DNA from 2 places in the Exiguobacterium sp. s59 genome. Region 2 is predicted to be linked to the other one. Evidence: a T-box and tRNA genes for the amino acid it is inferred to sense, from the RefSeq annotation. Region 2 holds a T-box; the other holds one or more tRNA genes.
What was found. The T-box of region 2 lies ahead of KNO91_RS01075 (valine--tRNA ligase). A T-box ahead of a tRNA ligase gene usually reads a tRNA of that ligase, here a tRNA-Val.
Positions count from the first base shown of each region.

Region 1: it encodes a tRNA-Val, which carries the amino acid that the T-box ahead of KNO91_RS01075 (valine--tRNA ligase) is inferred to sense. The anticodon was not compared.

Region 1 is NZ_JACSKG010000006.1:120,288-136,100, reverse strand. Features, by position in the region: gene KNO91_RS12850 (TetR/AcrR family transcriptional regulator) at 1-321, shown strand, start outside; gene KNO91_RS12845 (DMT family transporter) at 314-658, shown strand; gene KNO91_RS12840 (DMT family transporter) at 655-969, shown strand; gene KNO91_RS12835 (GNAT family N-acetyltransferase) at 1,041-1,598, shown strand; tRNA gene KNO91_RS12830 (tRNA-Val) at 1,686-1,758, shown strand; gene KNO91_RS12825 (DUF554 domain-containing protein) at 1,908-2,606, shown strand; gene KNO91_RS12820 (pyrroline-5-carboxylate reductase family protein) at 2,640-3,428, opposite strand; gene yidD (membrane protein insertion efficiency factor YidD) at 3,621-3,890, shown strand; gene KNO91_RS12810 (alanine/glycine:cation symporter family protein) at 4,018-5,370, shown strand; gene KNO91_RS12805 (potassium channel family protein) at 5,388-5,753, opposite strand; gene KNO91_RS12800 (cytochrome P450) at 5,841-7,070, shown strand; gene KNO91_RS12795 (sugar nucleotide-binding protein) at 7,127-7,876, opposite strand; gene KNO91_RS12790 (GNAT family N-acetyltransferase) at 7,977-8,552, shown strand; gene KNO91_RS12785 (DUF368 domain-containing protein) at 8,626-9,435, shown strand; gene KNO91_RS12780 (methyltransferase family protein) at 9,471-10,025, opposite strand; gene KNO91_RS12775 (NAD(P)/FAD-dependent oxidoreductase) at 10,205-11,251, shown strand; gene KNO91_RS12770 (VOC family protein) at 11,263-11,676, opposite strand; gene KNO91_RS12765 (hypothetical protein) at 11,779-12,150, shown strand; gene KNO91_RS12760 (hypothetical protein) at 12,214-12,963, opposite strand; gene KNO91_RS12755 (hypothetical protein) at 13,361-13,588, shown strand; gene KNO91_RS12750 (hypothetical protein) at 13,771-14,685, opposite strand; gene KNO91_RS12745 (LCP family protein) at 14,881-15,813, shown strand, end outside.
Region 2 is NZ_JACSKG010000001.1:196,124-211,936, forward strand. Features, by position in the region: gene lon (endopeptidase La) at 1-242, shown strand, start outside; gene yihA (ribosome biogenesis GTP-binding protein YihA/YsxC) at 243-836, shown strand; gene KNO91_RS01045 (AI-2E family transporter) at 947-2,116, shown strand; gene hemA (glutamyl-tRNA reductase) at 2,301-3,647, shown strand; gene hemC (hydroxymethylbilane synthase) at 3,701-4,618, shown strand; gene KNO91_RS01060 (uroporphyrinogen-III synthase) at 4,611-5,276, shown strand; gene hemB (porphobilinogen synthase) at 5,273-6,253, shown strand; gene hemL (glutamate-1-semialdehyde 2,1-aminomutase) at 6,250-7,554, shown strand; T-box leader at 7,602-7,824, shown strand; gene KNO91_RS01075 (valine--tRNA ligase) at 7,882-10,533, shown strand; gene KNO91_RS01080 (GNAT family N-acetyltransferase) at 10,637-11,086, shown strand; gene KNO91_RS01085 (hypothetical protein) at 11,232-11,987, shown strand; gene KNO91_RS01090 (hypothetical protein) at 12,004-12,180, opposite strand; gene KNO91_RS01095 (hypothetical protein) at 12,177-12,371, opposite strand; gene KNO91_RS01100 (hypothetical protein) at 12,368-12,544, opposite strand; gene KNO91_RS01105 (protein adenylyltransferase SelO) at 12,634-14,070, opposite strand; gene KNO91_RS01110 (bifunctional folylpolyglutamate synthase/dihydrofolate synthase) at 14,180-15,382, shown strand; gene KNO91_RS01115 (DUF5057 domain-containing protein) at 15,475-15,813, shown strand, end outside.

The sequences.
Region 1 (15,813 bases), on a different contig from region 2:
CTCACGTCATTCTTTAGCGATCATGAGACGTGGATGTTGACGAAACGAATGCTACTCGTACCACCTCCAGAATTTCGGGATTATATCGAAGAAGTCATTGGGAAAGTGGAGACGGAGCTAAAAGGATTTGAAAAAGAACAGTTCCGTCTCGCGATGGAGCGTGGAGATTTACCGTCACAGCCACTCGATGAACTTTATGCTGCATACTATTGTTTTTTAGACGGCGCTTTGCTGTCTTTGTTTACGTTTGAAGATGACAGGGAGATGCGACAACGAGCCGCCTTCCGAATCTTTAAGAAAGGGGTGGGATGGAATGAATAAGGAAAGAGTCGCTTGGATTTCTCTCTTGTTCGCAGGATTGCTAGAAATCATATGGGCTACGACGATGAAGCTATCGGAAGGATTTACGGTGCTTGTTCCGACGCTATGGACGATTGTTCTGTTGATTGTCAGTTTCGGTTTGTTAGCCAAAGCATTCCGGGTTCTCCCAGCAGGTACCGGCTATGCCGTCTTTACGGGAATCGGAGCGGTCGGTACGGTGATTGTCGGTGCTCTTCTTTTTGATGAGGCGCTCAGTGGTTGGAAGCTCTTGCTTGTGACGACGTTGATCATCGGCATCATCGGATTGAAGCAAGTGACAGGAGGGGAAGAAGCATGAGTTGGGTATTTTTGATTGGTGCAGGCATTGCTGAGATGACGGCCGTCTTCTTTATGGGAAAATCAAAAGGGTATCAAATTCTAAAATGGTCGGTATTGTCGATTTTGTCGTTCGCGCTTAGTTTCTATTGGTTATCGAAATCACTTGAAGATATTCCGTTAAGTCTGGCTTATTCCATTTGGGTCGGGATTGGCGCGGCAGGTGGCGTCATTCTAGGTATGCTCTATTTAAATGAATCAAGAAGTCGTTGGCGCATTTTTTATTTGATGATGATTATTGGCAGTGTGATCGGATTAAAAGTTGTATCGTAAAGGATTGAAACAAGCTGAAAACGGGAATTGAATAATTCAGATTATGAGATGGAAGAAAGGGGCGGAAAACGATGCATCTTGTTGAGTTGCAATCCGAACGTTTGCGGTTTGAACCGTACACAATCTCTGATTTCTATTTTGTTAAGTCGCTTCTCCAAGATCCTCGGGTGATGCGCTTCATCAGTCCGGACGGGAGACCGTATACAGACGAACAAACAATCGAATGGTTCGAACGTCAATTGGCACGGTATGAAACAGGACGCCAGACGGGGCTATTGAAGTTGATGACGTTCGAAAGTGATGAACCGATTGGTCATGCCGGTACACTGCTCCATGATTTAGATGGCAAACTTGAGTTAGAAGTCGGCTATTGGTTGTCACCAAAGCATTGGCACATGGGTTACGGGCGTGAAGCAGCTGCGCGGTTGATGCAGTATGCCTTTACCGAAGGGGAAAAGGAAATCATTTCGCTCATTCATCCAGATAACGTTCCGTCTCAGCGCGTGGCGAAAGCGAACGGTCTTCATTGGGACCGCGACACGTTATACCAGAACATGCTCGTATCTGTTTATGCAGGTGATTTGGAACGCCTCTGCCGGCATATCGATCGCCAACAAATGACGCGTTAAAAAAAGTACAAAAAACTTTTAAAAAGTTGTTGCCAACTTAATAGTTTCTTGATATATTAATAGTGTCCTTAAGAGAGGACACGACCTGATTCTGTAGCTCAGCTGGGAGAGCGCTACCTTGACAGGGTAGAGGTCGCTGGTTCGAGCCCAGTCAGAATCACTTGGGTGCCAAACCCTCGAGAAACCCACCGGAACATGGGTTTCCGCGAAGCCACTTCTTGCGAGAAGTGGCTCTTTTTTTGTATATTGACATGGCGCGAAAGCAATTGGTATATTCCTCTCAATACATAATGAAACGGGGAATGCAAAATGGTGTTAACAGGAACCCTCGTCAATGCCGGACTAATCGTCATCGGGTCATTGTTAGGTCTCTTATTCCACCGCATTCCAGAGCGTATGAAAGAGACGGTGACGGCAGCGATCGGACTTGCGGTCATCTTGCTTGGCATTCAAATGGGGATGAAGAGTGAAAACTTCTTGATTGTCATCGGAAGTCTTGTCGTCGGGTCTGCGCTCGGGGAATGGTGGAAGCTAGATGAAGTATTGAATGAAATCGGCTACCGACTTGAGCGGCGTCTCGGGAGTCAATCGAGTGTAGCGGAAGGATTCGTCACAGCAACGCTCATCTTCGTGATTGGTGCAATGGCCATCATTGGTGCGCTCGATAGTGGGTTACGTGGCGATCATGACGTGTTGTATACGAAAGGGTTGATTGATGGATTTACAGCCCTCGTGTTAAGTTCGACGCTCGGAATCGGGGTCATGTTCTCGGCCGTTCCGGTGTTATTGTATCAAGGTGGAATCGCATTACTCGCCATTCAAATCATGAAATTCATTCCAGAGTCGCTCATGGATAGCTTTATTTTAGAGATGACCGCTACCGGTGGTGTCATGATTGTGGCGATTGGCTTGAATTTGGTCGGAATCACAAAAATTCGTGTGGCGAACTTATTGCCAGGGATTTTAGTAGTGGCACTCATTGTGTCGGTTCTACATATGATGACATAAAAAATGGACGGAAGCGTGGCTTCCGTCCATTTTTTATGGTTTCTCCATGATTTCATGATCTTCTTTGGCACTTTCACGCAAAGCTGAAGCCATCACGTCGGCAAGATCACGTTTGCGAAGTACGCCGACACCACGGTCGGTCGGTCCACCTGGAGCAGCGACGTCAGCAATGAGTTCATTCGTCTCACGTGTTTCATGTGACAGTAACTCTGCAGAGCCTTTCATCGCCTGAGCCACAATTTGACGAGCCGTCGCTTCGTCGTATCCGACATCGGTCAAGACCGGTGTCATCGCCCCGACGATCTCATAGAAGAAAGCTGGGCTACAACCCGCGGCTGCCATGAAGGCAGACATCGTCTTCGCATCCGTGATGGCCGTTCGACCGACACGCTCAAAGAGGGCAGTTGCTTTCGCGCGATCGGCTTCATCTGTTTCAGGACCGAACCATAAGCCTGTCATCCCGCTCCGATATGCGACCGGCGTGTTTGGCATCGCGCATACGGCAGGAAGTCCTGAAGCTTCTTCTAATTGGCTCGGTTCGATATGTGCCGCAACCGATACAAGTAGTGGGGTCTTCCACTCTTTTGATTCCACGTATGGAATGACGCCGTCCGGTTGCATCGCTAGTACGACGATGTCATAGTCGTTCACGTTTTCTTCTTCGACGGTGTGTACGCCGAGTTCATCTTGCAATGCGAGCAATCGCTCACGGTCACTTCGGTTCGTCATGGTAATTTGTGTCGGTTCGATTCCTGAGTCAATCCACCCTCGAACGAGCGCTTCACTCATTGATCCTGCACCGACCATTAGTAATTGTTTCATCATTCGTCACCTCTTCTATTCGATTCGGTCAATAGTTATGTTGACTATCATAACAAACCTGCTGTCGAATATCGCCCATCTTGCTCATTTGTTAAGAGATGGAAAACGATTTGACATATGGAGCGGTGAACATGACAAACGTTTCAAATCGCGCTATGATGGCACTAATTCAACAGAGTGAGGCGAAATCGCGTGAAACGTGTATTAGTAAAAGGGATTCAAGGTTATCAACGTTTTATTTCACCATTAAAGCCGCCGACATGCCGGTTTTATCCGAGTTGTTCACACTACGGAATCGAAGCGATTGAGAAACATGGAGCCGTCAAAGGCAGTTATTTAACCGCTCGCCGGCTCATCCGTTGTCAACCGTTTCATCCGGGCGGGCTCGATTACGTCCCGGATACATTTGATTGGAAAGCGCCCTTACAACGAGAGAAGCCTGAATCACAGCGAGACGATTAAGTTCGTCTCGCTGTTTGTATACAGATGAAAAGATCCGGAGTTGTTTTAGCACAATACTTTTGCATTGTTCTAAGTATTCTGAAAAAATAGAGGTGTACACTATTTTCGGGGAAAGGGGATACTTTGTATGGGGCAATCATTTAGTGAATGGGTGAGTACGGCATCCAATTTCGTATGGGGACCACCGCTTTTAATTTTGCTTGTGGGGACAGGCATTTACTTAACGGTGCGTCTAGGTGGTATTCAAATTACCAAATTACCGTATGCATTGAAATTGGCATTTTCGAAAAATCAGGATCAATCCTCAAAAGGGGATATCAGTCACTTCCAGGCGCTCATGACAGCTCTGGCGGCGACCGTCGGTACGGGGAATATCGTCGGGGTGTCGACAGCGGTTGTATTAGGAGGACCGGGGGCCATCGTCTGGATGTGGGTATCGGGATTCTTTGGGATGGCAACGAAATATGCGGAAGCTGTTCTGGCTGTTAAATATCGGGTGACCGATGAGCGCGGTCAAATGGCTGGTGGACCGATGTACTATCTAGAACGAGGATTGAATCAACGTTGGTTAGCGGTGGCGTTTGCTGCATTCGCCTCGATTGCGGCGTTTGGGATTGGGAACGGGGTTCAGACGAACTCTGTCGCGCTCGCGCTCAAAACGACATTCGATGTACCACTCTACATATCAGGAATTCTCATCATGATTTTTACAGGCGCGGTCATCCTTGGGGGCGTACGTTCTATCGGGAAAGTGGTCAGCTACTTCGTCCCGGTCATGATTGCCTTCTACTTAGGTAGCGGTCTCTTGATCATGATCATGAATTACACGCTTATTCCAGATGCGTTCGCACTCATCTTTAGCAGTACGTTCAGTGCGGAAGCCATCGGTGGGGGAGCCATCGGAGCGGCCATTCGATATGGTGTCGCGCGTGGTGTCTTCTCGAACGAGGCAGGTCTCGGTTCTGCTCCGATTGCAGCGGCTGCTGCGAAGACGGATATGCCGGGTCGTCAAGCACTCGTCTCGATGACGCAAGTCTTCTTAGACACGCTTGTCGTCTGTTCGGTGACCGGTTTGACACTCGTCATGGGTGGTCAAATCGGGACCGGGTTAGAAGGGGTTGAATTGACTTCGGCCACATTTGAATTATTCCTCGGTCCGGCGGGTGGTTACATTGTGACGATCGGACTTGTTTTATTCGCCTATTCGACCGTTCTCGGTTGGTCGTATTATGGAGAACGTTCCATCCATTACTTGTTTGGGCAAAAGTCGATTCTGCCATATCGAATTGCCTTCGTGCTTGTCGCTGGACTAGGTGCCATGACGACCAACTTGAACTTAGTATGGGCGTTATCCGACGTCTTCAACGGTTTGATGGCCATCCCGAACTTGATTGGTCTCTTGTTCTTGTCGGGCGTTGTCATTGCAGAGACGAAGCGATTCAATCAACAACTTGAGATTGAAAATCGAAAAGTGTCCTAAACGGATTGACGCCATCCTCATGAATCAGAGGGTGGCGTCTTTTGTTTTGCTTCTAGTTCATCTAGCCGTGCCTTTTGAAGGTGGTCGAACACTTTAGTAACGAATCCGACCACAATGCCGACGCCCGTGATCACATAGCCAATCGTGAAAATTTTCCCGATATCGGTCTGAGGGGCAAAATCGCCATAGCCGATGGTCGTTAATGTGATGACACTGAAGTAGAGCGCGTCGAGCCATCGCATCGCCTCAAATTGAGCATAAAAAAGTGTTCCGGATAGGATGGTGAGAAAGGCAAGGCTGAATAAGACTTGGAACTCAGGGTCCCGTAGACCGCGCCAGATCCCACGAACAATCCGGCGTAATGTTAGTAAGAACGGTAACATGTCACTCGCTCCTTTCGATATTAGGTTTGTTCGCCAATAACACGGGAACATCCTTTGTAGTTCGAAAAAAGAGAAAGGGTGAGTTGGATGGGGAAAGTCATTCCGAAGCAAGAAGGGCTCGACCACAGTGTCGATTTTTTACGGGAAGGTTATTTATTCGTCGCCAATCGACGTAAAAGTTTTCAGTCAGATCTTTTTGAGACTCGTTTGCTTGGGGAACGCGTGATTTGTCTTGGAGGAGAGGACGCCGCTTCGTTGTTTTATGAGGCGGACAAATTTACACGTCAGGATGCTGCACCGAAGCGTCTTCTCAAAACACTATTCGGAGAAGATGGAGTGCAAACATTAGATGGGACGGCGCATACGCACCGGAAACGTATGTTCATGTCATTGATGACGAAAGAAAACATCGATCGTCTGCTCCGGCTGACGGGTCGCGAGTGGAGACGAATCAAACAGACGGAAGAACTTGTTTTATATGATGTGGCCCAACAGGTGTTGATGAAGGCCGTATGTGAATGGGCGGGAGTCCCGCTTGCACGAGAAGAAGTAGAGAAATGGACCGATGAAATGAGATTGCTATTTGAGTCGGGTACGTCTCTTGGTCCGACGTATTTGCAAGGTAGGAAGGCAAGAAGTTCGGCTGAAGCTTGGATTCGACAGATGGTGAAGGAAGTACGGTCGAATCAATTATTGCCGAATGAACAGACGGCGCTTTATGAATTCTCATGGCATCGAGATGAATCAGGTGAGTTGTTACCTGAAGAAGTGGTGGCTGTCGAAGTGTTAAATATTCTACGCCCGACTGTCGCAATCTCGGTTTATGTTCTGTTCACGGTCCTAGCATTGCACCAATTCCCTGAAGAAGCAGAACAAGTGAAGCAAGGACAGGTCACGAAAACAGCATTCGTTCAAGAAGTGAGACGTTTCTATCCATTCTTCCCCGTAGCGGCAGCTCGAGTCAAAACCGATTTTGAATGGGACGGGTATACGTTTACGGAAGGGACACTGACGCTCCTTGACCTCTATGGAACGAATCACGACTCCTCAATTTGGGCAGCACCTGATCAGTTTGAACCTTCACGATTTATGGACTGGAAGGAGAGTCCGTTCAATTTCATCCCACAAGGAGGTGGGAATGTGGACTTTGGACATCGTTGCGCAGGGGAACATGTGACGATTGCGATTCTCGAGCAAGTGATTGAGTTGTTTATCGAAGAGTTCTCGTATACCGTCCCTCCTCAAGACTTGAGCTATAGCTTTGTCGATATGCCGAGTCTGCCAAAAAGTAAACTGCGATTGACTGATGTAAAATGAGTCTCATAAGCAAACGCCTACTCTTGGTTGAGTAGGCGTTTTGTATGGAATGCAGTTCATTTCGCTTGTAGATTAAGACGTTTTGAAATCGGACGGATTGGGACGGACGGATCAATCATCCGATTATCCCGTTTTGGTTCATCCGTGCATTCAATCTGCCAATCGGCGTCATGAAGCTCTTTTAGTCCGACCGCAATGTCGTATAAGGAATAGTTCGCATTTCCGTTTAGCTGATAAATACCAGGTCCGCGTTTTGTCAAAATCTCGAATAAAGCTTCCGCCGTATCTGGTAAAAACGAGCAAGATGGATACCAATGCTCACTCGCTTGAATGACACCTCGTTGTTTCATCTCGTTCGTAAAATAGTCCATCATATTGTTCGATCCGGCTTCATCCCCAATCTGCCATCCAAGACGAACAATCTGAGCTCCCGGGTTGACGCGAACGATGGCTCTTTCGCAGTCACGTTTATACTTTCCGTAGTCATCTTCAGCATCCGGTGCCGTGTCCGGTGAGATGGGTCCAGTCACGTCATCTGAAAAAATCGACACTGTACTCGTAAACAAGAACGGAATTTTCATTTCCCCACATAAACGAGCGAGTGTCTCGGCCCATTCAACCGGCCCCATGCCGATATGTAAAAAATAGTCCGGTCGGATGCTTTCGATAAATTGTCGCATCTCCTGTTCATCCGTCGTGGACACTTGCTCACGATTCCACGCAATCCCCTCAATGCCATGACGTTGTAACGTTTCGGCAACAACCGGTGCTACCGTACCATTCATTCCAGTAATGATTGCTTTCATTTCGTTTCGCCCCTTTCTCTCTATATGATGCCACAAAACGGGCGTAAACAAACAATCGATGTGCTGTCCTATGCTAGAGTAGGTGATGGAGGGATCAATGATGAATATTCGACAAGCAACGAAGCAGGATTGTACAAAAATCGCGCCACTCATGTATCAGGCCATACATGAAATCGCATATACGTTGACGGGGTCAACAAATACGGATGAAGTGTTGGAACGATTGGCGATGTGGGTGGAAATGCCGAAAAATCGATTAAGCCACGAAAACATATGGGTGGCCGAGATTGAAGGGGAAGTAGCAGGAATGATCATTTCGTATCGAGGAGACGAGGCGGAAGAATTGGATCGACCGATTCGGGAATGGTTGACGGCACATGGGAGTAAAGAAGAATTAGATGTTGAGACAGAAGGATTCGTCCAATACATCGACTCGCTCGCTGTATTAGAGGCATATGGTGGCCGTGGCATTGGGACGAAGTTAATCGAACATATCTGTACCGTCGCGACAGAGCGTGGTATCCCAGCGGTCACCTTGAACGTAGACCAAGCGAATCCAGCAGCCCATCGCTTGTATACGCGACTCGGATTTCAAAAAGAAAAAGAAATCAATATTTCAGGAGCTCGGTTTGACTATATGAAAAAAGAGACATCTTCGACTCCTTTCTCGGTCTAAAAGCGGATGCACAAACGTCCTTTCTCGACTATACTAAGTGCTTGAGGAAAGATATATGCAAAGGAGATACGTTATGGAGTGGAAGAATATTTGGCGAGGGATGGCCATGGGGACGAGTGACTTGATTCCTGGTGTAAGTGGCGGTACCATCGCAGTTATTTTAGGCATCTATGATCAATTGATTGAAGCAATTAGCGGTGTATTCAGCCGATATTGGAAAAAGTATATTGGTTTTTTAATTCCACTAGCAATCGGGATGGGCACAGCCATCATCGCCTTAAGTCGAATAATCGAGTACTTGTTACTTGAGTATTATGCGCCGACACAGTTTTTCTTTATCGGATTGATTTTAGGAATCATTCCTTTACTCTTTGTAGAGTTTAAATCGCGCGCATCGATTCGACCAATCCATGTCATCGCGATGATTGTAGCAACGATTCTCGTGGCGAGTATGGCGTTTCTTAATCCGGTCGATTCATCCATCATCACGGATGTGACCTTTGGGACGGCGCTTCTCTTGTTCTTTTCTGGATGGTTAGGAAGTATGGCGATGCTACTCCCGGGAATCAGCGGATCATTCGTGTTATTGCTGATTGGGGTTTATCCGACGGTTATCAGCGCCATCTCAAATTTCAATTTGCTCATTATTGGAATCGTCGGGGCAGGAGTGGCGGTCGGCTTTATTGTCAGCAGTAAGGTAATTCGCTATTTGCTATCAAATTTCCCAGGAATGACGTTTTCGATCATTATCGGATTGGTAGTTGGTTCACTCGCCGTCGTATTTCCGGGAGTGCCGGCCACTGGTCTCATGTGGGCACTTAGTATCATCGCATTTATCGCGGGGATTGTTGTCGTCCGATTACTTAGTCGTTACTCTGTATAAAACAGCAAGGAGTCCGGGATCCCCGGACTCCTTTATTAATAGATAAACGGAAATAATCGTTTGCGAGACTTTGCCCATGATACATACGATTGACCGAAGTGGCGGGTCAGCATCCCTTCCTCGATCCGAATCCGATATAGTAACGCAAGAGACGTAAGAACGGTGCCAATCAAAGCGACTGCCCAATGAAGAAAATACAAGGAGAAGCCTAACGTGATCAATAATAATCCTGTATATAAAGGATGGCGTAAGAAACGATAAGGCCCGGAGCTGACGAGCTCATCTTGCGGACGAACGACGACGTGTCGAGTAAATTGATGACGGAGATGAAAAATCCCCCAGTACCGTAACGACACACCCGCTATGTAAAACGAAAGGGCAAGCAATCGTTGAGTGATTGATGGGCGCGTCTCGACAAAGATTGAATAAATGATCGACAAAGTGAAAATGACGATCATCGTCGTCGCTACGAAATAAAAGCTTTTCCGCTCGACAGAACCATCCGTTGCCTCTTTACGATTACGAAATTTCCAAGTCTCCACAAGCCAAAAACCGGACACGATGATCAGTAAAAGATCCATCCACTCCATAGCACACATCCTTCCTTTTGATTCATCTTTCCTTACCCGACCTTCGATGAAGAAAAACCAAGGGAGGATGGTGTTGGGAAAAAGTTTGTCAAAGGCGAAGAAACAGGTTATTATCTAATGAGAATGATTATCATTTTTAAAATGTATACATCACGTACATAGAAGGGAAGGATACGACGATGGGTGAGGAACAATTCGACGTGACGATTATCGGTGGAGGTCCGGCAGGGTTATATGCTGCTTTTTATAGCGGGTTGCGAGGCATGAAAACGAAAATAATCGAATTTCAGCCTCACTTGGGTGGAAAACTTCACGTTTATCCAGAAAAAATGGTGTGGGATGTGGGCGGGCTCCTTCCGACGACAGGAGCAAACCTGATTGATCAACTCGTACAACAAGGTCTCACTTTTTCGCCGACGGTCATCCTAGGAGAGAAAGTGGAGTCGATTTTAAAACGTCAGGATGGATTATTTGGTATCGACACGTCGAATGGTCATCACGTATCCAAAACCGTCATCGTCGCGACTGGGAGCGGCATTTTGAAACCTCACAAAATCGAAGTGAGTGGGGCCGAACGCTTTGAATTGTCAAACCTTCACTATACGGTCAAATCACTTGAACGGTTCAAAGGGAAGCGGATCTTGATTTCGGGTGGCGGAAATAGCGCTGTCGATTGGGCCAATGCACTCGAACCGATTGCAGAGAACGTTCTATTGGTTTACCGAAAAGAAGAGCTCGGAGGCCATGAGGCACAAGTCGAAAAAATTAAACAAAGCCGAGTCGATTGTTGTCCGCAGTCGAAAGTCACGGACTTGATTTCTCACGATGGACAATCGATTCAGCAAGTGCTGTTAACGCAGATCGACACGGGAGAAACAAGTGTGGTCGATATCGATGAGGTCGTGATCAATCATGGGTACGAACAAGATGCAGAACTTCTTCGAAACAGTGAATTAAACGTAGAGATGGTTAATGGATTTTACGTGAAAGGAAATGCAGGTAGCGAGTCATCCGTTCCTGGCTTATATGCTGCTGGTGATATTCTGACGCATGAAGGGAAGGTCCATTTGATTGCGGGGGCATTCCAAGATGCGGCGAACGCGGTGAATCGGGCCAAAACGTATATTGACCCGAACGCGACCGCTACAGCGATGGTGTCTTCTCATAACGAGCGATTAAAAGAGAAGAACCGTCAAATCATAGAAGAAACTTTGTTGAAGCAGTAAGGGGACCTCTCTCACTGCTTTTGCATAGGATAATCACAGAGCTCAGTGATGACACCACCTGAATGACGTGGATCCATATAAATCAATCGTCGACCTTTTGCGGTAGTACGCAAGGTATCTTCTAAAAATGTAATGCCATTCTGTTTGTGAGCGGCAATGGCTTGGTCTAAATCGTCGACACGGTATGCAATGTGATGGACGCCTTTCCCTCGAGCTTTCATGAAACGAGCGATTGGACTCGTGTTACTCGTCGGTCGTAATAATTCAATGACATCCTCCCCGATATGAATGACGGCCAGCTCGGTTTCAACCCCGATGGCCGTATTTGTGTAACGGTCAATCAGTTTTCCGCCAAGCACCGTTGTATAAAATGTGATCGCTTCGTCTAAATCGCGGACGGCGATTCCAGTATGATCGATTTGCATGAACATTCCTCCTCAACCTTCAGTTTGCCTAAAGTTGAACAAAATGTCACTTCACAACGTTTCAACCACATCCGATATAATAAGAGAGGGAGGGACAGCGAAATGAACGGAAAAATCACGATGGGATTGGTGGGCACGTTCGCCCTAGTATCATTTGTGTTTGGACTCTCGCTTGCGACGTTTGTCGATTATCGCATCAATGAAGAGCAAGTTGTGCTCGAACGGTTAACCACCCATAAACAGATTGGTCCGACGGAGTTGCTGTCTACTGAGGTCGATTTTCATTTGAATGGATCGAATTATGCGATTCGTTTCAAGGATGAGCCGAACATCACGTATTGGTTCAATGTCGTCGATCGTCAAATCAAATTTGATCGGATTGAATCGCTCGATTTGAGAGACACGGGACTGCGGACAGAACTGTTTAAGGAAATGCCGCCTTTGGCGATGGAATCGACAACTGCTGCAGAATAAAAGACGTCGAATGAACAACTTTTTCCTGCGAGAATGAGTTGATGCAATCGACGTCTTTTTCATTTATGAGTAGAGTGGGGTTGGTAGTACTTGTTGCGTAAGTGTACACGTACCACCGGACGATACTTGAGCGCCTTGCTTTCGAAGTGCAAAATTCAAGTCAGATTGCAGATTAGTCGTAGAAATATGAGCCTCGTCGATATATCTGAACGTATCGAAAAACTTTTGTTGCAGGAAGGAAAGAGCTTCTCGTATCAGCGACTCGTCACAATCCAACTGAATTTCTTGGACGCAAACGTGATACATATGTAATCGAACTTTCATGATTCCAATTGGTCGGTGACACCAGCTTATCGTGTAAAACAATGTTTGATGACGGATTTCTTGCGCAAATTGTTCATCTGTCATCGGAATGGCTCCAGGTAAGACATGGCAGTGTGCATTACGAAATGTAAGCCAATCCGTTCTTCTTGAATAATCCATCAATTCGAGTGTCCAATACGTATGCGATGCTTTCTCGCACGGAATGAATGGCAGGTGATACGTATTTGTTTGATGGAACACTTGAAACCCAGATGCCTCATATATTCGAAGCTTATCTTGATTATGGAAGTCCTCTTCGTGAAGATAGTACGTAATCGGATATGTGGTTTCTCGACTTCGTTCGTACATGATCCGATCGAGTAATCCTCTAAACACATGACGATCGTGATATGTCGCCTTTGAGAGTTGAATGATTTGAAACGCTTCTAAATGCTCGTCATTCGCCACGAAAGCAGCTAACGGATTATTTTTGTTTAAAGCGATGTACACGTGCTGATGAGGAGGTAAGGAAAGGAGCGGGGGTGTCTTTGATAAGGGGTATAACGACTGAATGGAGATGCGTTCCTGCATAGCTAATTGCCTACATTCTACAAAGCGTAGCGCTCGTTTCAAGGAGAATCCTTCTTTCTGAATGAGATAATAAGTACATTTAAATTGTAAGCGCTATCTTACTTAAAGTTGTATGGCATTCTCATGAAACCTGATTGATGAAAATAATCAACAACTTTTATAAAAACATGAAATAAAATAGATTGTAAGCATGCGATTCAGAAAAACTGATTAGTTACGCTGATGGATCTGTGAGTTTCGTCAAATGTCAGACGTGACGTGCGTCGAAGACATGATATACTTAATCACAATGAAACCAATCAATTAGGAGTTTATGATGAAATATATTTATCAACTGATTCTCGTATCTATGTTGTTCATGATCGGTGCGCCCACGACGGTTACGGCCGAAACAGAACCAGTAGTTATTCATGAGAACATCATTGTCGAAGAAGAGGTAGAAATTCACGAAGGATTTCAATCACCCAATGAGATGGTGTATGTCTTTGTATTAATCGTATTATTATCAGTCGTCGGTTTAGGAATTATGAATACGATCGAATAACGTGAAAACGTTCACAAAAATGCAATAAGTCGTTTGGCAACGGTTACAATCGTTACTTTATACTTATATGTGTAGGAAGAAAGTTCTGCACCAACTTTCTGTCCTCCTTTTCAAATGAACACCCCTCGTTCATATCATGTATTGGAGTCAACCGATGTCATCGATTGACTCCCTTTTTTTGTCTAAAATCGAATTCGTTTTTCTTTTGCTAATCGTTTTAATCGCTTTGTCTCATCCGTATGCCCATGACTTTCCAAGAAATCAACATAGACACGAAATGGTTCGGAACGATGTGAAAAGAACGGGATATACTCCGAAAACAGTTTCTGTTCAGCTTCTTGTAAATTCCCTTCTGCGACAAGGAGGCGAAGTTCTAACATTTTAAGGGCTTGATAGTTTTCGAGTGCGGTATCTTCTGTCTGGGATTTCTCTAACATGCGCTCGCAAAGTTTGAAGATGCGTGCGTGAAGAATTTTTCTCGTGTTGGTTTGACTGTGTTCAATCGGCAAGGTAGACAGCAAGTCGATTCGCGTAGAATCAACATCTTTTGGCACGTGAAGGGCAGTGTATAGGGCGCGGTCAATCCAGACGGTATCAATCGGTGCGTCTAGTTGATAGTAGTGGATGAGTTTTTGAAGCATGGTGACTTGTGAGATTTTTAAAAGACGAAACGGATCGCTCGTTGAAAAAAGTGGTTCTTCTCCAGCCGACGTCGACAGAAGATAAAACATTTCTTCATACATCGTACGCGCTTCTGTGTATTCTTCGGCATAGTGGGCTAAATCACGAATGATTTTTTTGGCGTGGATATACCAATTTTTCTGATCACGATCTGACATAACTTGATTGGGCCGGATATATAGATGTTCATATGCCGAATCGACAAAGCGTTCAGCTAACGTAATCGTTTGCGAGAGCGAATGACGCTCTTCTGAATGCTTTTTTTCTTTATAACGCGTGAACTGGCTGATCATAAAATCAAAGTCTTGATCGTCAATCACATCTTTAGGAGTATGACGGTACATTTCGACCAATAAATCACGTAGCGTCGCCTCACCATACTGCTCCAACAACATTCGTAATTTTCCGATGCGCATCAGCTCTCCTCCTTTCATTCATACTTATTGCATGCTTCCTTGATTTGGGCAGACACCAATTATTATTCCTTTCCCGGATTTCATCTGAAACAATCATACGGTCTCATGCTTAAGACGGATTTTCAGTAGAAACGTTGTCAGATCAATGTGGGTTCGGGATAATAGAGAAAAATTGAAAAGTTGAGGATTGAAAATATGAAAGATGATCAACGTTTATCGCGTGTAGAACGTAGAAAGCGCGAACTCGAACCACAAGAGCTTGAAGCGTCTCGCTTGAATGATGAGCAATCATCCAACGAGCGAACAGATATAAATGAAGCATCACGACTGGAAGAGCCGGATGAAGGGGCAGAGCATCCTTTCTTAAACGAGAGATCGCCAGAGACCTCGAAACCAAATCAAGGAACGTCAAAAAAACGGAGAAAACGGATGCTTCGAATGCCGTCATTCTCAAAACCGAAACGCAAGACTTCTCGACCGAAGTCAAGTCATGCGACGCAACAACCGAAACCGTCAAAGCCGGCAAGACGAGAAGTCGACCAATCGCCAAAACCAACAAGTAAACGAAAGCGTAAGTGGAAAGGGAAAGTTGCCCTTCTTCTCATTTTTATGTTGCTTGTCGCGGGGTATGTGGCGACCTCGCCGTTCACGTTCCTCATCATGGGAAGTGACGCAAGGGTTGGAGAATCATTATCAGGTTCTCGGACAGACTCTCTACAATTGATGGAGTTTGTCCCTCGCTCGCGCACGGTGCAAAACGTGTCGATTCCGCGCGATACGTACACGGCGATTCCGTGTGAGCCAGACCGCGAGGGTGATAAAATCACCCATGCCTTCGCTTATGGAGGGGCAGACTGTACAGTCGGTGCCGTGGAAGGGTTGACCGATGCGTCGGTCGATGGACAAGTCGTGATTACGTTCGAGTCGTTTATGGAGTTGATTGATTTGATTGGTGGTGTCAATGTGACGGCAACGCATTCGTTTAGTGAGAAAGGGTTCAACCAAACGTATGAGTATACGGAAGGTGTTTCTTACGCGATGGATGGAGACATGGCGCTTGCCTATGCGCGACACCGTAAGACGGATACGGACGGTGCCCGTTCGAATCGTCAAACCGAAGTCATGACG
Region 2 (15,813 bases):
AGAAAGTCCATCGCGATGTCGGAATGACAGGCGAGATTACGCTCCGTGGACGCGTCTTGCCGATTGGTGGATTGAAAGAAAAAGCGCTCGCTGCTCATCGGGCCGGGTTGACGACCATCGTCATTCCGAAAGATAATGAGCGAGACATCGATGACATTCAAGAGACGGTGCGTGAGAAATTGACGTTCGTTCCCGTTACGACACTCGATGAAGTACTAGATGTAGCATTTGGAGGAAATTAAATGAAGATCAACAAAGCAGAATTCGTGACGAGTGCCGTCGCGCCAGACCATTATCCGGTCCATGAGTTGCCGGAAGTGGCACTTGCCGGACGGTCGAACGTCGGGAAATCGTCGTTCATCAATAAGATTTGCCAACGGAAGGCGCTCGCACGGACGTCTTCAAAACCAGGAAAGACTCAGACCCTCAACTTCTTCAACATCAATGATGAAATCATGTTCGTTGACGTTCCAGGATACGGTTATGCGAAAGTATCGAAGACGGAACGTGAGAAGTGGGGCGTCATGATGGAGCAATATTTGACGAGCCAAGAGGCGCTTCGCGGCGTCGTACTACTCGTCGATATCCGTCATGAACCGACGGGTGACGATGTGACGATGTATAACTTCTTGAAGCATTATGACATTCCTGTCATCGTGGTAGCGACGAAGCTCGATAAGATCAAGAAGAGCCAGCGTCAAAAGCACGAGGCAGCAGTGAAACGCAAGCTTCAGTTCGATCCGTCAGATCGTTTCGTCGCCTTCTCAGCCGAGACGGCGGAAGGAAAAGACGACGCATGGAAAGCAATTTATGCACTCATCACTGAGGGCGAATGAAGAATGGGCGAAGGGATTCCTTCGCCTTTTTGTTTTTCTCATCCCGCAAGCGGGTAATTATCGTATAATCATAGTTAGTACATAGTCATAATCGTAAACGAGGTGGAGAAATGCAACGTATGTTTGAAAGTAAATGGTACCGCGCCCTCTTCTGGACGCTGACCATCTTTTTAGTCATTTGGGTCGGAACACAGATTTCATTCGTGTTTGAACCGGTTCAAGTCATTTTGGCACTCGTCACGGTCCCACTCATTGTGGCCGGGCTGTTCTTTTATTTCTTGGTCGGGATTGTCGACTTTTTAGAAAAACGGTTGAAAGGGAAACGTCCCCTTGCCGTCGCGATTACATTGATTGGTCTTGTTCTGATCTTTACGATCGTCTTCAGTATTCTCGGTCCGGTCCTTGCTGAGCAGGTCACGTCGCTCATCAATGCGATGCCGAGTATCGCGAAAGAACTGCAACAACAGGCGTTCGCTGTCCGTGATACATTGATGCAAAATGAGTTCTTGTCACGCTTCATGGCACAAAATGATGAGATGTTCCGAAACTTGACGACGAACATCACGTCGTATTTGGGCGATTTGTTCGGAAACATCGCATCGTCATTCGGTCAAGTCGTCGGATTCGTGACGTCAGCGGTCATCACGATCGTCGTCATCCCGTTCATGCTTTTGTACATGTTGCTCGACGGGAAGCGTCTCCCGGACGCCATCGTCAAATTGCTCCCATCGAGCTATGAGAAAGAGACGCGTCACATCTTGCATGACATGCACGAGACGGTACGCAGCTACGTCAACGCACAGTTGCTCGTCGCGTTCTTCGTCGGGATCACGTCGCTCATCGGTCTTTGGATCGTCGGAGTGGATTACGCCATCTTGCTCGCGCTCTTCATGATGGTGACAAACATCATCCCATATGTCGGACCGTTCTTAGGGGCCGTCCCGGCTGTCATCGTGGCGTTCATTCAAGATCCGATCAAAGTCGTTTGGGTCATCGTCGTCATCATCATCGTTCAGCAGATCGAGTCGAACGTCATCTCACCGCTCATTCAAGGAAAATCGTTGAAAGTCCACCCGCTCACGATTATCATCGTCTTGCTCGTGGCTGGGAACTTGGCTGGGATTATCGGGATGCTCATCGCCGTACCGTTCTATGCGGTCGCCAAAACGGTTGTCCAGAATATCGTTCGCATCTATAAACTAAGGGAACGCAAACAATATTTAGACAAAGAAGAGACGGAAAGCTCCATTATCACGGACCCGAACTCGACAAATTCATAAAGAAGAGGGTAGGAATGGGGTTTCTCCATTTCTACTTCTTTTTGTCACAAAAAGTTCTTATTTTATTTCAGGAAAATCAAACAGAAGATTATAGTTACCAGATAAGAACTGTTATAATGTACGGTAGAGATTGAAAAAAAGAAGAGACAACCGTCGGTGGATTTTAGATGAGGGGAAGAGATACATGCATATTGTCGTCGTTGGACTAAATAACAAGACAGCCCCTGTCGCGATTCGGGAGCAGTTCTCGTTTGGGGAGCAAGAAATCGTGGATGCGATGATTGCACTTCGCGAAGAGAAGAGCATTTTCGAGTCGGTTATTTTGTCTACGTGTAACCGGACGGAGCTGTACGTCGTGACAGATCAACTCCATACTGGACGTTATTACACGAAACGTTTCTTGGCGAACTGGTTCAACTTAGAGATGGAGCAGTTCACACCATACTTGTCGATTCGAGAAGGGGAAGAGGCGATTCGCCACTTGTTCCGTGTCACATCGGGCCTCGACTCGATGATCATCGGGGAAACACAAATTTTAGGTCAAGTGAAGACGAGTTTCTTCCGTGCCCAAGAGCATGGAACGACAGGAACGGTCTTCAACAAATTATTTAAAGAAGCGGTCACACTCGCCAAGCGCGCCCATACGGACACGCAAATTGGGGAAATGTCTGTATCGGTCAGTGCGGCTGCCGTGACGCTCGCACAAGAGATGTACCAACAGCTCGAAGATAAACAAGTCGTCGTTGTCGGAGCCGGAGAGACGGGCGAATTGACAACACTCAACTTGTTCGAGGCAGGAGCCAAGCAAATCGCTGTCTTTAACCGGACGGAGAGCAAGGCGAAGGCCGTTGCGGATAAGTTCAAAGGTCGTGCCCATTCGATTCGTGAAATCGCATGCGGTTTATTAGATGCTGATATTTTAATCAGTTCGACCGGAGCGAAAGACGCCGTCATCGGATATGACGATGTGGCAGCGGCTCAACTATTGCGCCGTGAACGTCCACTCCTTCTCATTGACATCGCTGTGCCGCGAGATATCGATCCAGCGGTCGCGACACTTCCGGGTGTTCACTTATTCGATGTCGATGATTTGAATGGAATCGTCAACAAGAATCTCGAGGCTCGTCTCGTTGAGGCTGAGAAGATTGAGATGAAAATCGATGAAGCGATTCAAGAGTTCCAAACATGGCTCGTCACACTTGGTGTCGTGCCGATCATGAATGAGTTACGTGCGCGTGCCCTTGATATTCAAGAAGACACGATGACGAGTTTAGAGCGTAAGCTCGACCACTTGTCGGCGCGCGACAAGAAAGTCATCGGGAAGCATATGAAGTCGATCATCAACCAAATGCTTCGTGACCCAATCGACTATATTAAGGACGCAGCGGCTCAGCCAGACGCAAACGTTCGGATTGCCCAGTTTGTCGAGACGTTCGGACTCGATGTCGAGTTACCAGAACAGCCGGTAGACGAAGTGGAAGAAACGGATGCTACTTCTGCCAAAGCACCACTTCGCGCATTGATGCGCTAACAAGATTAAAAAGGCGACGTCTGTCGCCTTTTTCTATGAAGGAGAGACTCAACATGCGAAAAATTATCGTCGGCTCACGCCGTTCCCAACTCGCCATGACTCAAACGAAATGGGTCATCGAGCAATTGAAACAAGCCGGAGCACAAAACGAGTTCGAGATTAAAGAAATCGTGACGAAAGGCGACCAAATCGTTGACGTGCAATTGTCAAAAGTCGGTGGGAAAGGTCTATTCGTCAAAGAGATTCAACAACAGATGCTCGACGGGGATATTGACTTCGCCGTACACAGCATGAAAGACGTTCCGGCTGAACTCCCGGAAGAGCTCTATATCAGCTGTATGCCGAAACGTGTCGACGCACGTGACGTCCTCATCTGTGAGAACGGCTACACGTTCGAGACACTTCCGAAAGGTTCGATCGTCGGTACGAGCTCACTCCGTCGCGGGGCACAAATTTTAGCGGCACGTCCTGACCTTGAGATTCAATGGATTCGTGGAAACATCGACACGCGTCTGAAGAAGTTGGACTCAGAGAACTACAACGCCATCTTGCTCGCGAAAGCCGGGCTCGAACGCATGGGTTGGACAGACCGCGTCGACTTCGAAGCGCTTGACCCAGATGTCATGATTCCCGCTGTCGGACAGGGTGTACTCGCCATCGAGAGCCGTAAAGACGATGCGGAAGTGACAGCCGTGCTTCAGTTGTTGCATGATGACGTGACGGCGAAAGCCGCGACGGCGGAACGGACCTTCTTAAAAGCGATCGAAGGAAGCTGTCACGTACCGGTCGGCGGTTATGCGACGGTCGAAGGTGACGAAGTGACGCTCACGGGCCTCATCGCGTCAGTAGACGGGAAAGAAGTGCTTCGTGTGACGAAAACGTCAACGGACGGCGTCGCACTCGGCCAAGACGTCGCAGAAGATTTGCTCGGACGTGGCGGGCGTGAAATCCTCGCCTCGGTCAATGAGTGACGTCTGGTACACGGGAACGAAACGAATGACCGCTTCGCAACGGGCAATGCTCGAGGCGAGCGGTCTTTCCGTTCATCATGTCCCGCTCATTCAGACGAGAGAGACGCACGCACCGCCGCCCGTGGAACGATTCGACTGGCTCGTCGTCACGAGTCAAAACGCGGTACCCGCGCTTCGGAATCTGGCGCGTGACGTCAAAGTCGCTGCTGTCGGAGAGAAGACGAAACGGGCGCTTGAAGCGGAAGGGTTTACCGTCTCGCTCATGCCGGAGACGTATACGGGCGAGGCGCTCTTTCAACAGTTGCGTAACGTCGTGTCGCCTGACGAGACCGTCTTGTTCGCGCGTGGTAATTTGGCGAATACGTCGCACATGACGATGCTCTCTCACGTGGAGGACTGGGTCGTCTACGAGACGATTTCGGTGCCATTGACACCGGCGCAAAAGCAACAACTCGAGACCGTGAAGGCACTGCTCGTCTTGAGCCCGTCGGCCGTCGAGGCGCTCATACCACACTTGTCCCGCTTCAAAGGGACGTGGTATGCCATCGGCGAAGTGACCGAACGTGCCATCCGACAAGTGTCGTCATTACCGGTACGAGTGCCAGAATGTTATACTATGGATGCATTAATACAGTGTGTAGGGGAGGATTTTTCATGAACCAGTTTGACCGTCACCGTCGTCTTCGCTCATCGAAGTCGATGCGTGCCCTCGTACGTGAAAATCATGTTCGGAAAGAAGATTTGATTTACCCGCTCTTCATCATTGAAGGGACAAACATTAAACGTGAAGTCAGCTCGATGCCGGGCGTCTTTAATTATTCGCTTGACCGACTCGAAGAAGAGATCAAAGAAATTGTCGACCTCGGTCTTCAATCTGTCCTCTTGTTCGGTGTACCGGAACATAAAGACCCAGAAGGCAGTGAAGCGTATCATGACCACGGCATCGTCCAAGAAGCAATCCGTAAAGTGAAAGAGTGGGCGCCACAGCTCACGGTCATCGCCGATACGTGCCTTTGTGAATACACATCGACTGGTCACTGTGGCCTTGTGAAGGACGGGGACGTCGATAACGACGCGTCGCTTCCACTTCACGTTCAGACGGCGATCACGCAAGCACAAGCGGGTGCCGATATCATCGCACCGAGCTCGATGATGGACGGATTCGTCGCAGCCATCCGTGAAGGTCTCGACCAAAACGGATTCAGCCATATCCCAATCATGAGCTACGGGGTCAAATATGCGTCTGCTTATTACGGACCGTTCCGTGACGCAGCCCAATCGGCTCCAGGTGAAGGCGACCGTAAAGGTTATCAGATGGATCCTGCGAACCGTCGCGAGGCGTTCCGCGAGTCACAATCGGACGTGGAGCAAGGTGCCGACTTCATGATCGTCAAACCGGCTCTCGCATTCATGGACATCATCCGTGACATGCGCGACTCACTCGATATGCCGATCGTGGCGTATAACGTGAGCGGAGAGTACGCGATGATTAAAGCTGCGTCACTCAATGACTGGGTCGACGAAGAACGCATCGTCATGGAGACGATGGTCGGATTCAAACGTGCCGGTGCCGATCTCATCGTCACGTATTTCGCAAAAGACGTCTGTCGCTATTTGGAAGGAGACTACGCATGACATACAACCAAACGCGCTCACAAGAAGCGTTCGAACAAGCCCGCCCGCTCATGCCAGGCGGTGTCAACAGTCCGGTCCGTGCCTATAAATCGGTCGGCATGACGCCAATTTTCGCAGAACGTGGTGAAGGTTCACGCGTCTACGACATCGACGGCAACGAGTATATCGATTACGTCCTCTCATGGGGACCGCTCATCCTCGGTCACCGTGACCCTGTCGTCACGAAGGCGATTCAAGAACAAGCTGAAAAAGGTTGGACGTTCGGGACGCCGACCGAGCTTGAGACGAAGATGGCAGAACTCGTCATCGACCGCGTCCCATCGATCGAGATGGTTCGCATGGTCAACTCGGGTACGGAAGCGACGATGGCGGCACTTCGCCTCGCACGAGGCTATACAGGGAAGACGAAGATCTTGAAGTTCGAAGGATGTTATCACGGACACGGGGACTCGCTTCTCATCAAAGCAGGATCTGGTGTCGCGACACTTGGTCTCCCAGACTCACCAGGTGTACCGAAAGAGCTCGCGAGCCATACACTCACGGTGCCTTACAATGACTTGGACGCGGTCCGTGTCGCGTTTGAGAAATACGGCGACGATCTCGCCGGCGTTATCGTCGAACCAGCAGCAGGAAACATGGGCTTCGTGCCACCACAACCAGGGTTCCTCGAAGGACTTCGTGAGATCACGGAACAAAACGGTGCGCTCCTTATCTTTGATGAGGTCATGACGGGCTTCCGTGTCGGATATAACTGTGCCCAAGGATACTTCGGTGTCACACCGGACCTCACATGTCTCGGTAAGGTCATCGGCGGCGGACTTCCGGTCGGTGCTTACGGAGGGAAACGCGAAATCATGGAACAGATTGCGCCGCAAGGTCCGATCTATCAAGCAGGGACGCTCTCGGGTAACCCGCTCGCGATGATTGCCGGTTACACGACGCTCTCGCAACTGAAGCCTGAGCATTACGCGGAGTTTGAGCGTAAAGCAGACCGTCTCGCGGAAGGATTCACGCAGGCCGGTGAGACATACAACATCCCGCACGACACGAACCGTGCCGGCTCGATGTTCGGTTTCTTCTTCACGAACGAGAAAGTGACGAACTTCGAGAAAGCGAAATCAGCGAACCTCGAGATGTTCCGTTCGTACTATCAGAAGATGGCTGCGCGCGGCGTATTCTTGCCACCGTCACAGTTCGAAGGATTGTTCCTCTCGACGGCTCATACGGATGAGGATATCGAGAAGACGATCGCAGCGGTCGAAGCGACTTTTAAAGAGCTTCAAGAAGAGTTTTCGCTCTAATCTTGACTGCTGACGTTTCTGTCGCTACAATTATCTAACAGATACGATGAATGGCTTTGATGAGGAGTAGTACGCATCATTCATTCCTTTTAGAGACGCGACCGCTTGGTGAAAGGTTGCGAGGGATGGACGCGGAAGTCGCCTCGGAGCTGACTTTCTGAATGGAGTAGGAAAGTTCGGTCCATCGACCGTTATTCGATTTTGAGTGCGCCACTTTGTTGGCGAACTAAGGTGGTACCGCGGAAGATCACGGCTTCTTTCGTCCTTAGCGTATAGGACGAGAGAAGCCGTTTTTGTGTTCATTAACATATAGAGGAGGCGCCACACATGGCCCATGAGACAAATGAAATTACCATGCCGACGAAGTACGACCCAAGTGCGACGGAGTCAAAATGGTACGACTACTGGTTAGAAAACGATGTATTTAAAGCAGATGAGGACGATTCGAAACAACCGTACACGATCGTCATCCCACCACCGAACGTTACGGGGAAACTTCACCTCGGTCACGCTTGGGACACGACGCTCCAAGATTTATTGACACGCCTCAAGCGCATGCAAGGATATGACGTACTCTGGCTCCCAGGGATGGACCATGCCGGCATCGCGACACAAGCGAAAGTCGAACAAAAGCTCCGTGAAGAAGGCATCATGCGCTACGACCTCGGACGTGAGAAGTTCCTCGAGAAGACGTGGGAGTGGAAAGACGAGTACGCGAAGACGATCCGCGACCAATGGTCAAAACTCGGTCTTGGCCTCGACTACTCACGTGAGCGTTTCACACTCGACGAAGGGCTCTCAAAAGCCGTTCAAGAAGTATTCGTTCGTTTATATGAAAAAGGCTTGATCTACCGCGGCGAATACATCGTCAACTGGGACCCGGCACAAAAGACGGCCGTTTCGGATATCGAGGTTATTTACCAAGAAGTCGAGGGTGCGTTCTATCACATGAAATACCCACTCGCTGACGGCTCAGGTCACATCGAGATCGCTACGACACGTCCAGAGACGATGCTCGGCGATACAGCGGTTGCCGTGAACCCGAAAGACGAGCGTTACGCGCACCTCATCGGCAAGACGATCATGCTTCCGGTCATGAACCGCGAGATTCCGATCGTTGCGGACGACTACGTCGACATGGAGTTCGGTACAGGTTGCGTGAAGATCACGCCAGCACACGACCCGAACGACTTTGAAATCGGGAACCGTCACGAGCTTCCACGCATCCTCGTCATGGACGAAGGCGGGAAGATGAACGAGAACGCTGGCAAGTACGAAGGGCTCGACCGCTTCGAATGCCGGAAGCAACTCGTCAAAGACCTAGAGGCAGACGGCACACTTGTGAAGATTGAGCCGCACACGCACTCGGTCGGTCACTCAGAACGTTCAGGCGCGGTCATCGAGCCATATCTTTCGAAACAATGGTTCGTTGACATGGAGCCACTCTCAAAAGCGGCACTTGAAGCACAAGGAAACGCCGACACGAAAGTCAACTTCGTCCCAGAACGCTTCGAAGGCACATACCTTCGTTGGATGGAGAACATCCGCGACTGGTGTATCAGCCGTCAACTTTGGTGGGGCCACCGTATCCCGGCTTGGTACCATAACGAGACAGGAGAAGTATATGTAGGGAAAGAGGCGCCAGCGGACAGTGAGAACTGGACACAAGACGAAGACGTTCTCGACACATGGTTCTCGTCAGCACTCTGGCCGTTCTCAACGATGGGCTGGCCGGATACGGACGCACCAGACTTCAACCGTTACTTCCCAACGAGCGCACTCGTCACGGGATACGACATCATCTTCTTCTGGGTATCACGTATGATTTTCCAATCACTCGAGTTCACAGGGAAGCAACCGTTCAACGATGTTCTCATCCACGGTCTCATCCGTGACTCGGAAGGACGCAAGATGTCGAAATCTCTCGGTAACGGCGTTGACCCGATGGAAGTCATCGACCAGTACGGAGCGGATTCCCTCCGTTGGTTCCTCCTCACGGGGTCGACACCAGGGAACGACCTTCGTTTCTATTGGGAGAAGATCGAGTCGACATGGAACTTCTCGAACAAGATTTGGAACGCAAGCCGTTTCGCACTCATGAACATGGACGGACTCAAAGTCGAAGACATCGACCTCACGGGCGAGAAGACGCTTGCGGACAAGTGGATCTTGACACGCTTGAACGACACAATTGATCAAGTGACACGCCTCGTCGACAAGTACGAGTTCGGTGAAGCAGGTCGTTACCTGTACAACTTCATCTGGGAAGAGTTCTGTAACTGGTACATCGAGATGGCGAAACTCACGCTCTACGGTGAGGACGAAGCAGCGAAGCACACGACACGTTCGGTCCTCGCACATACGCTCGATTCGATCATGCGTCTCATGCATCCGTTCATGCCGTTCCTCACAGAAGAAATCTGGCAACACTTGCCGCACGAAGGCGATTCAATCGTTCGTGCAAGCTACCCGACGCGTCGTGACGACCTTCACTTCGCAGATTCGGTTCCAGCGTTTGAAGCTGTGATGAACGTCATCCGCTCGGTTCGTAACATCCGTGCCGAAGTGAATGCACCGATGTCAAAACCGATCCAGCTCTTCATCTCGACGAGCGACGATGCGACACAAGGTTACTTGAGCGCGAACGAAATGACAATCGGCAAGTTCACGAACGCGACAGAGCTTGAAATCGGACGTGGTCTCACGGCTCCGGACAAGTCGATGTCAGCGATCATGACGGGTGCTGAGCTCTTCATCCCGCTCGCAGACCTCATCAACTTCGAAGAAGAAATCGCACGTCTTGAAAAAGAAGTGGCGAAGTATGAGAAAGAAGTCGAGCGCGTGCAGAAGAAACTCGGAAACCAAGGCTTCATCGCCAAGGCACCGGCTCACGTCATCGACGAAGAAAAAGCAAAAGAAAAAGATTACCTCGACAAGCGTGACGCGGTCCGCGCCCGTTTGGAAGAGTTGCGTAAGTAATGATGATGAACCCCTTCTTTAGAGATTCTTTCTCTAGAGAAGGGGTTTTGTTTTTGATTCTTGAATAGGTAGACTAGTGAAATAATGGAAAGGGGGAATCATCATGTTCAATCAACAAGAAACGATTGTTCGAATTCGAACTGCTGAACATCGGGATATAGCTGTACTGGCAGAATTAATGGGGGAGTTAGGATATCCGACTACAGAAGAACAGATGGCAACACGTTTTATGAACATCCTAAAAGATTCAAATTATCACACATTTGTAGCCGTGGATGGTCAAGAGATTGTGGGGATGATTGGATGCTTTAGAGGACTGTCATACGAAAAAGATGAGCCCTACTTACGAATCATTGCTCTAGTTGTGAAGTCATTCCGTCGAAAAAACGGGGTTGGAGCTACATTAGTGAATCACGTTCAAGAGTGGGCATATCAACACGATATTAAGAAAATAGCTGTCAATACAGGAAACCGACGAGTGGAATCTCATGAGTTCTACAAAAAGATGGGGTTTGAGGGCACGGGAACAGGTTACTATAAATCCCTTCTATGAAAATGAATAAAGGTCTTTGATGAAGCGTTCTACGCAATCTGGAAGCTATTATAAAGTTCCCTTCGATGGAGATCGATTCTCTGAAGAAGGTTTTTTTGTGTTCTGGTAGAATTTGGAGAGGTAGAGATGGAAAAGGGGATATGAGATGAAGCGAATCGCGTTATTATGTGTTCTTACATTGGGACTAGCGGGGTGTATGACTCTAAAAGAGACGAAGTCTGTGGAGACGATTGATGTGGAAAAAGTAGAGAAAGTAGAAGTGATTGATGAATCGCAATTTCCCGACGTAGCAGTGACAGGGACGATGATTGCCGAAGTACCACCAGGCACAGAACGGGTCTCGGAAGCGGTCTTGTCACAAATCACCCTACAATATGAAGATGGCTCGACAGGACAGTTGTCGAAGGATCACATTTTAACGGAGACGATGGTCGGGGGAATCGGATTAGTTGCGATGACCGTCCCTGACCGTGAAAACCCGTTTGGCGTATTCATTCATGATGGTAAGAAGGGATGGGCGCAACGCGGGATGCAACGCTTCGGGATACCGGAGACGTCCAGTGCGTCTACTCATGGATTAGATCTTCCAGTCAAAGAGATGGAAGTGATCAGCTCTGACTATTCAGGTAACGATTGGCCCGTGACGCTTTGGACGTTATACGATGAAACACGCCTCATCAGTATCATTGCGACGGACGATTTCACTGAAATCGAAGGGGAGGTGTCGGATCAGCCAAAACCATATGTGATGGAGCAATCATATGGGAACGGCTTATATTACTTATCACAAGGTAAATTGATTATCGTAACGGGAAATATCTCGGAAGCGGAGTTGTTGAAGCTGGTCGATTCTTTACCCGAACCTTCATCAGGATCGTTTCCTTTCCGCGAATCGGAATAATGCGAACACCCGAGCGTCAAGTGCGACGTTCGGGTCTTGTTTGTACGAGCCACCAGACGATGACTCCAATCCCCAATAGCATCGGGAGTTGAGTATACAGTGGGGTGGTGAAACCGATTCGAAATAGATGGATGATATACGTGGAATATAGAGCCACACCAATAACCAAAAGAGCGATATAGATGCGTTTCATGCTTCTTCCTCCTCACTCCAAAATGGCAAGCGACCCGTTGTGATGTAGTACGAAGACGTGAAGAGTGCACCGATTGCCAAACCGGTCAAATGTGGCTGAATCGGTTGGCCGACTAAAGTTAAATAAAGACTATAAACTACATAAGATGCTGAAGCGGTGATGAGGATCATGAGCGGAATGAGCCATTTCATTTTGTATCACTCCATTCCGACTCATTCAGATGTTTCATGTACTGGACGAACGACACGCTCAAGAAAAAGACGGGCATCGCCCAAACGATATTGCTTAAGTATGGGGCTTGCCAAAGTTCGAGTGCGAGTAAACAAGCAAACCCTAACGAGACGAGCGAGGTGAGTAAGCGCATGTATGGATACCTCCATTTTGTGATACCTTATCTTACGTTCGAAGATTGGAATATGTTTCAAAAAAACCATCCCGCGAATGCGAAATGGTTCATGTGCCACAAAACGTTTGATACGGATACGTCCGCGGTGGACCTGCCGACACGTACTCAGCCGGTTGGTCGTCGTTATAAGGGTCACGCAAAATCTCGAGTAGCGCCTCGGTCGGGCCGAAGTCGCCTCGTTCTGCTGCTTGGATGGCTTTTTCGACATGATGATTACGTGGAATAACGGACGGGTTATATTGACGCATGATTCGACCTACGTCCTCATTCGGAAGACCTTGCTCGCTCAGGCGTTTCTGCCAAGCGTCGAGCCATGCCTTCCCATCATCTCGAGTAGCGAATGGAAGCGACTCGATTTCACCGAGCGTCAACGCGCGGAACGTATTCGTGTAATCGGCCTCCGTCTCCATCATCAAGCGGAGCAATTCATCCGCGATCGCATCGTCACCGTCTTTTCGGACGTAGAGCCCGATCTTATGTGCAAGACCGGTAAAGTATGCCTCTTTATACAGTTCGGTATAGCGGGTGAGTTGCTTGTTCGCCACATCGACTGCCTCTTCTTTCGTCTCACCAAGAAGCGGCAGCAATGTCTCCGCAAGTCGGGCGAGATTCCAAGACCCGATGTACGGTTGATTTCCGTAGGCATAGCGTCCTTCCCGGTCAATCGAGCTGAAGACGGTCTCCGGGTGATACGTATCCATGAACGCGCAAGGTCCGTAATCGAGACCCTCTCCGCTGATGAACATATTGTCCGTATTCATCACCCCATGAATGAACCCGACGAGTTGCCAGTTGGCGATGAGTCTCGCCTGTCTTTCGACGACGCGTCCGAGGAACTGTTCGTAGCGATCGGGTGCATCGATTAGGTCTGGGTCATGTCGTTTGATCGCATATTCCGTGAGTGCGATGACGTCATCGATGGAACCAGCGCCAGCCGCAAATTGGAACGTTCCGACACGCAGGTGACTCGAGGCGACCCGGGTCAGGATGGCTCCGTGCTTTGGACCTTGTCGCATGATCGCTTCTCCCGTCTGAACGACGGCGAGTGCCCGGTTCGTCGGGATGCCGAGCGCGTGCATCGCCTCGCTGATGATAAACTCTCGTACCATCGGACCGAGTGCGGCCCGACCGTCGCCCCCTCTAGAGTATTCCGTCGGTCCAGAACCTTTCAGCTGGACATCGACACGTTTCCCGTTCGGAGTCACGTGTTCCCCGAGCATGAGGGCACGACCGTCCCCGAGCATCGTCAAATTACCGAATTGATGTCCGGCGTATGCTTGAGAGAACGATGTCTCCGTTTGACGATTGCCGGCAAGTAAATCGGTATCTTGTTTGAGTCTTTGCGCATCAAGCCCGAGTGTAGCGGCTAATGTATCGTTAAACAAGACGAGTGTCGGATTGTCGACCGGATGGATGGGACCACGGTCGTAAAAGATGTCACGTAATTCGAGGTACGTCGCCTCGAAGTTCCAGTCAGTTGTCATGGCGCATGCCTCCTTCTTCGCTTCGAGTATAGCACAGACTGTTTTCCATAACGGCTGTCGTGAATTTTGATAAGATGAAATAGAAGTGTAAACAGTAGGAGAGTGGAAGATGAAGACGAGACAAGATGTATTCGATTGGTTGAGTGGGCAGCTTCGCTTCGGGATCAAGCCAGGTCTTGAGCGGATGAGTTGGATGATTGAGCAGTTAAGGTTAGAAGAACGTCCATCTATTCATGTAGCGGGCACGAACGGAAAAGGGTCGACCGTTGCGTTTTTAAGGGCGATGGCGATGGAGAATGGTTTATCCGTCGGGACGTTCACGTCTCCTTATATTATTCAGTTCGAGGAACGGATCATGTTGAACGGAGAACCGATTCACGAAGATGCGCTTGTCGACGTTGCGCACCGAGTCAAAGCGTGTGCGGACAAGGCGCCCGAGACATTGACGGAATTCGAGCTATTGACGATGATGGCATGGTGCTATTTTGATGACACACGTCCTGATGTGATCATTTGGGAAGTCGGTCTCGGGGGACGACTGGACTCGACGAACGTGTTGGCACATCCGCTCGCGACGGTGGTGACATCGATCGGACATGACCATCAAGGGATTCTTGGCGATACGCTGGAAGAGATTGCGCTTGAAAAATTCGGCATCATGAAACGTGACGTGCCGATGTTCCATAGTATCAGTGAGGAGAATTTGGTCGAGCTGTTGCTACAAAAAGGAGACGACATGGGTGCTTCCATTCATGACGTACGAACGCTTGTGACAGAGATCGAGGACGGTGCTGAGACAGTCGTGACGTATGAGGGAATGCCACATGTCGTACTCGGGTTGACGGGTCATCATCAAGCTTATAACGGGGCATGTGCCGTCGCGGTAGCTCGTCATCTCGGTTGGAAGGAAGAGGCGATTCGGTCGGGTCTTGAGCGGGCGCAACATCCGGGGCGATATGAACTCGTCTCCAAACGACCACGGGTGATTTTGGACGGGGCGCATAATCCGGAAGGCATCGAGGCATTAGTTCTGCAAGCCAAACACGAGACAGACGTGACGGTGCTGACAGCCATTTTAGAAGACAAAGACCGCGATACGATGATTGATGCGCTTCAAAGGATTGGCGACGTATATGAGACGACGTTCGACTTTCCACGTGCGAGAACGAAAGAACGATTAATAGAAGATGGAGCGCGCTTTGTCGAATGGCGAGAGTGGCTCAACGATTGGATGGGAGCACCGACGAGTGAAACGTTGATTGTGACTGGGTCTCTGTATTTCATTAGTGAAGTAAGACGTTTTCTAAGTTAAAACACTTACCTGATGTCAAAGAAATAGATGTATATTTTTTCAAGTGGGTGGGATAATTAGTAGTGAAGACTAAAAATAGGGAGGACTATACATTGCGTAAACTCATGCAATACATAGCGGTTCTCGTATTAATCATATCCATTATTCCACAGAGAGCAGTTGCGGAGACCAATCAACCCATATTAAACGTATTGATTCTACGTGATGCTTTTACTTCTTCGAAAGTACTTACAGTGACTGAATACAATAACGCTGTGAAAACGTATCGTGATTCACTGAATTTAAGTGCTGCGAAAGTGAATGCGCAGTTCATGACAATTAAACAATTTAATGCATCCCGTTTCCCGATGACGGGTGCATTCGATGCGGTCATGATTGGGAGTAGTCTATTAACTGAGAAATATAAAAATGGGACGCTTGTTGTCAACTCG